DNA from 2 places in the Bacillus sp. JJ1127 genome. Region 1 is predicted to be linked to the other one. Evidence: a T-box and tRNA genes for the amino acid it is inferred to sense, from the RefSeq annotation. Region 1 holds a T-box; the other holds one or more tRNA genes.
What was found. A T-box is a leader RNA that pairs with one kind of tRNA and senses whether it is charged. The one in region 1 lies ahead of serS (serine--tRNA ligase), so its partner is inferred to be a tRNA-Ser.

Region 1 (3,219 bases):
AAACCACTTAATACAGTAATGGGTACTCTTTTCATTGTATATTCCTCCTATTAAATCGTAATCATTACGTTTTATAATAAATGACAAGGAGACAAAATGCAACAATAAATCATAATGATTACGATTTGAAAAAACGATAATGAATCAAAAGAAGATACAAATAGAGGACAAAAATTATATTCAAACTGTGATTTGAATCATAAATCCGCCACAATTTGAACCATAATATTGCCAGAAAGCATAGTTTTTAGAGAACATTCTTGTAATATTTGAAGCATAACATTGCCATAAATCTTTTTTTAACTCATGAACTTGCCGTGAATGCTGTTGGTTTGTAATAAAGTTTGATCAAAAGCATGATACAAAATTTGATTTTTTATCAGAAGAAACCCAAACATTTTGAAAAAAAGATGAGGTAAAATGCTTGGGTTGTTTGTTGTTAGTAGATATGTTTTTATAAAAAGTTTAATCAAAACCAGAAGCGTATGTTAATTTAATAGGAATTAATAAAAAATTTCTATGCACAACGGTACGACTTTTTGTAAACACCCATACTTTTTATAAATCGTTAAACTTTATCTCAAATCAACATCTTTCTTATTTAATAACCTCTACTCCCCCCATATATGGACGCAATACTTCTGGGATTATAACTGAGCCGTCTTCTTGTTGGTAGTTCTCTAAAATAGCTGCTACTGTACGCCCTATAGCTAACCCAGAACCATTTAATGTGTGTACAAATTCTGGTTTTGCGCCTTGTGTACGACGGAAACGTATGCTTGCACGACGTGCTTGGAAATCTTCACAGTTTGAGCAAGAAGAAATTTCACGATAAATTCCATAGCTAGGTAACCACACTTCAATGTCATATGTTTTAGCAGCTGGAAATGCTATATCAGCTGTACATAATACGATTACTCGATAAGGTAATTGTAACAATTGTAGTACTCTTTCAGCATTCGCTGTTAATTTTTCTAACTCATCGTATGATTCTTCTGGCTTAGTATATTTAACCATTTCAACTTTGCTAAATTGGTGCTGACGAATAAGTCCTCTCGTATCACGTCCTGCACTACCAGCTTCAGAACGGAAACATGGAGTATGTGCTGTAAAATTAATAGGTAATTCTACACCATTTAATATTTCATCACGATAATAGTTCGCTAATGGTACCTCCGCTGTTGGAATTAAAGCGTAATCTGTATCTTTTAATATAAATACATCTTCCTTAAATTTTGGGAATTGTCCTGTTCCTAATAAACTATCGCTATTTACGATAAACGGTGGAATCACTTCCGTATATCCATGTTCTTCAACATGTAAATCCAACATAAAATTAGCTACTGCTCTCTCTAAACGTGCTCCCAAGCCATTGTAATATACGAAGCGACTTCCTGTTACTTTTGCTGCACGCTCAAAATCTAGTAATCCTAATTTCTCAGCAACTTCCCAATGTGGTTTTGCTTCAAATGAAAATTCGTTTATTTCTCCCCACTTACGTATTTCAACATTATCATCTTCTGTTGCTCCAATAGGCACTGTTTCATTAGGTATATTTGGCAATGCCAATAATATAGAATTCAATTCCTCTTCTACATTACGTAACTCATCATCTAACGCTTTAATATTGTCTCCTACTTCACGCATTTCGATTATAAGTTCATCAGCATCTTGTTTTTCACGCTTTAACTTCGAAATAAGCTCAGATACTTCATTACGTTTACTTTTTAATTCTTCTACTCTTACTAACAATTCGCGACGCTTTTGGTCTAATTCTTCAAATTTATCTAATTCAAAAAACTCTCCACCGCGATTAATCAATTTTTTCTTTACTTCTTCAAAATTAGCACGTAATACTTTTACATCTAACATATCTTATCTCTCCTTTAATAAGTGACTAATGCCATCTTCTCCGTTCACGTTAAACTTTTAAGGTAGGGAATTTCACTAAAAAAACACAAAAAACTCCCGTCCCTATAAAAGGGACGAGAGTTAACCCGCGTTGCCACCCTAGTTGAAAGCATAGAAAATATAAGCTTTCCACTTAAAAAATTAACGGTTTTTAACCGGAAACGATTACTAACCTCACATTGAAGTGTTCCACATTTCGCTCAAGGACGGATTCACAAGCTCTTTCTATCGGTTTACACCACCCACCGACTCTCTAAAAGAAAAAATACCTGTTACTACTTCCTTTCATCACTTTCAAATAATATATAATTTAATTATCATTACTTTACAATAATTCTATTTATTTATCAAGGAATTATTGTAGCTTTAAAATAAAGTATAGTCAGAACTACTTTACAAACTTATATTTTATAATAAATAAAATGAATATACTTTGAAAAGGGTGGATCAAAATTCATTTAGAACTCTTTAATTAAAAGGCAAAAACATTGCAACTTTTTTATAAACATCGTGGCTTTTTAAAAACGACATTAAAAATATTATTCAAATCCTGGAAGCATAAGTTTGCCGCAAACAAAAAGAACCATAACCTTGCCGGAACGGCAAAGTTATGGTTCAAATCACACAAACAATGAATATAATTGGCCAAGATGTTCTTGGATTTAAGGGAAAGGAAATTACATTTACAAGGTTTATTTATAGCGATAAAGAGGTGAAAGGGAATAAAACAGTAGTTGCTAGGTATGGTATTACATGCTGTATTGCAGATGCCTCTGTGTGGGGGATGATTGTATCTGGAAAAGAAATAAAAAAATTTCCGGAAGAGACGTGGGTACAAGTAACTGGATTATTAGATGAAACAACATATAAAGGAACGCTATTTCTACTTGTGAAAGTAAGTAAAGTCGAAAAAATCGAAAAGCCAAAAGATCTGTATGATGCTCTGCCGCAGTAATGGATTAGAGTAATGTAGATCGAGATACGTGTATACAGAACATGTATAAAGGAAAATGAATGTAAAACATCCTTCTTCACTCTAATGAGAAAAGAAGGATGTTTTATTATTTGTACAATGGATTATCAACTTTTACATAAAAGTAGGAATGTGCTTCACCCATCATCCGCATGAGCGTTAAAGCTTTATAGTCTACCTTTTCTGCAAAGAAAACATCATAATCCGCAGCTGCATTTTGTATATAGCGCATGTCTTGGCGTAAATCCATAAAAATATTTTGTGTAACTCGTTTTACAATATTCCAAAGCAGTTGTTCATCAATTTTATAGAAACGGCTGACATGAATAAATAAT
Region 2 (3,219 bases), on a different contig from region 1:
TTTCAAACAGAAATGTTCTTCCTTTGTAATCGATATAAACAATTGGAAGATATTAATATAAAGTATTTAATGAAACATAAACCAGTTGTAGCGGATTACCATATATGTAAAAACCTAATTTTTGCATCTCGTACATTAAAAGATGTTCAATATGACAAATACATGCAAATTTATCGTATTCTTACGCAGGATATGCCTGTACCAAATGTCATTGTATACTTAACAGCAAGCCTTGAAACATTGCAAAAACGAATCGCAATGCGCGGGCGGGAATTCGAAAAAAATATGGATCCAAATTACTTACTACAACTCACTAAAGATTACGAAACAGCAATGGAAACTTTCAAAAAGGATCATCCCGATATCCCAGTCTTGAAGTTTAATGGAGATAATATAGATTTCGTAAAGAATAGCGATGACTTAAATGTAATTTTATCCACCCTCCAAAATACACTCTTAAAGGGGACGAAATAGCAATGAATTTAAGGCAAAAATATGATATACCCAATGATGCAGTAATTACAATCGCTGGTACGGTTGGTGTGGGTAAATCAACTATGACAACTGCACTTGCTAACGCTTTAGGTTACCGGACATCATTTGAGAAAGTGGATTCTAATCCATATTTAGATAAGTTCTACGCTGACTTCACACGTTGGAGCTTTCACTTACAAGTTTATTTTTTAGCGGAGCGATTTAAAGAACAAAAAAGAATTTTTGAATATGGCGGAGGCTTTGTACAAGATCGTTCTATCTATGAAGATACTGGCATTTTTGCAAAAATGCATCACGAAAAAGGAACAATGACAGAGACAGATTATGAAACATACAAAGGATTGTTCGATGCAATGGTTATGACACCTTACTTCCCACATCCAGACTTATTAATCTATTTAGAAGGTTCCTTTGATGATATTGTTAGCCGTATTCAAGAACGTGGTCGCCCAATGGAACAACAAACACCAATTGAATATTGGAAAGAAATGCACGGACGTTATGAAAATTGGATTAATAACTTTAATTCATGCCCTGTCCTACGCTTAAATATTAATGAATACGATATTTTAAAAGGTGAAGATTCAATTGAACCGATCATTAAGAAAATTGGTCATTTCTTAAAACAAACACGCAAACTTGTAAAATAAAAAACCCGTGCATATGCACGGGTTTTCCTATTAATTTACTTTTTCTTTTTCGTTGAAGCAATAATTTCGCTCTCTGACTTCCCAGCATTAATACGCTGACGAACAGTGCTCGTACTAATATCATACGCTTCAGCAATTTCTTTAACAGTCATTTCTTTCCCATTAATAACTGCTGTCAATACTTTACCAGTACGTTTTGGAGCTGCTTCTTTTTTCGCAGTTTTTTTCGGTGCTTCTGCTTTTTTCACATTACAAGTACAACCGCAAAGCTTACGGAATGTATCATCACTTATAATACACGATACGTTTGCACCACTATTTAAAATTCTATTGTTCTTACAGACTGGACATTGTACATAGTATAAAGTTTTTCCATCTAAAGGAAACGTTTGTATAATAAGATCCATGTTGACTCCTTTCATATCTATGAAGATAATCATCGGAATATGAGTGTTTATTAAGGCGATAATAGCCTTACATCATACTTTCTGATTGGTTTTAAAATAAAAACTCGTTACGTGTTGGTAACGAGTTCTCCAATCTCCACTTATATGCGCTGTTGTCAATTATATCTGGAGGAGGTAGAGGGATTCGAACCCCCGCGCGACTCTCGCCACCTGTCGGTTTTCAAGACCGATCCCTTCAGCCAGACTTGGGTATACCTCCATATTGACATCAAATATAATAACAAAAGAAAAACAGTTAGTCAACCCTACTATCATAAATTATGAGGAAAGGAAAATATTACTTTTCCTTTCCCTTTATGTTGCTACTGACAACACCTGTAATTACCAATCACTCATACCGATGAAAGTTTTAATTTACTTAATAACTGTTTTTCCTCCCATATAAGGGCGAAGAACTTCTGGAATTATAATTGTACCATCTTCTTGTTGATAGTTTTCTAAAATTGCTGCAACTGTACGTCCAATCGCAAGACCAGATCCATTTAATGTATGAACAGGTTCTGGTTTTGCATTCGGTTCACGACGGAAACGAATGTTTGCACGTCTTGCTTGGAAAGCTTCAAAGTTACTGCAAGAAGAAATTTCACGATATGTTCCATAACTTGGAATCCATACTTCGATATCGTATTTCTTCGCTGCTGTAAATCCTAAATCTCCTGTACACATGCTCATAACACGATATGGCAGACCTAATAATTGTAACACGCGTTCCGCATCATTTGTTAATTTTTCTAATTCTTCATAAGAATCTTCTGGTTTAACAAATTTCACAAGCTCAACTTTATTAAATTGATGCTGACGGATTAAACCGCGTGTATCGCGTCCAGCTGATCCTGCTTCAGAACGGAAACAAGAGCTAAATGCTGCATAACGAATTGGCAATTGCTCTGCGCTTAAGATTTCGTCACGGTGCATATTTGTTACAGGAACCTCAGCTGTAGGAATTAAGAAGTAATCTTCACTCTCAATAAGGAACGCATCTTCTTCAAACTTTGGAAGCTGCCCCGTTCCTGTCATACTTGCACGGTTTACCATATACGGAGGTAACACTTCTTCATACCCATGTTCATCAGTATGAAGATCCAGCATAAAGCTAATTAAAGCACGTTCCAATCTTGCACCTGCACCTTTATAGAATACAAAGCGGCTTCCTGTTACTTTAGCAGCACGCTCAAAGTCTAAAATCCCTAAATCAGTTGCAAGATCCCAGTGTGGTTTTGGTTCAAAGTTAAATTCTTTTACCTCTCCCCAAGTACGAGCTACCACGTTATCATCCTCTGTTTCACCAATTGGTGCAGATTCATGCGGGATATTTGGAATAGAAAGCATTAATCTTTCTAAATCTTCTTCAACTATACGAAGCTCATTGTCAAGATCCTTTACTTTTTCTCCTACTTCACGCATCTCTAAAATTAGTGCCTCTGCATCTTTCTTTTCGCGTTTTAACACAGAGATCTGTTGAGATACTTCATTACGTTTACTTTTCAATTCCTCTGTTTGAACAAGCAACTCTCTTCTTCTTGTATCTAATTCTTCAAAACGACCGAAATCAGTTAAATCTTCGCCTCTATGCTGTAATTTTGCTTTTACTTCTTCAAAATTCGCAC

Region 2: it encodes a tRNA-Ser, which carries the amino acid that the T-box ahead of serS (serine--tRNA ligase) is inferred to sense. The anticodon was not compared.

The regions. Positions count from the first base shown of each region.
Region 1 covers NZ_JBALQK010000137.1:1,538-4,756, reverse strand. The annotation lists gene V7183_RS14130 (GTP-binding protein) at 1-35, opposite strand, end outside; gene serS (serine--tRNA ligase) at 598-1,872, opposite strand; T-box leader at 1,979-2,209, opposite strand; partial or broken gene V7183_RS14120 (TIGR03943 family putative permease subunit) at 2,537-2,866, shown strand; partial or broken gene V7183_RS14115 (IucA/IucC family protein) at 2,973-3,219, opposite strand, start outside.
Region 2 covers NZ_JBALQK010000082.1:5,504-8,722, forward strand. The annotation lists gene V7183_RS09735 (deoxynucleoside kinase) at 1-474, shown strand, start outside; gene V7183_RS09740 (deoxynucleoside kinase) at 477-1,145, shown strand; gene V7183_RS09745 (DUF3797 domain-containing protein) at 1,181-1,552, opposite strand; tRNA gene V7183_RS09750 (tRNA-Ser) at 1,719-1,811, opposite strand; gene serS (serine--tRNA ligase) at 1,967-3,219, opposite strand, start outside.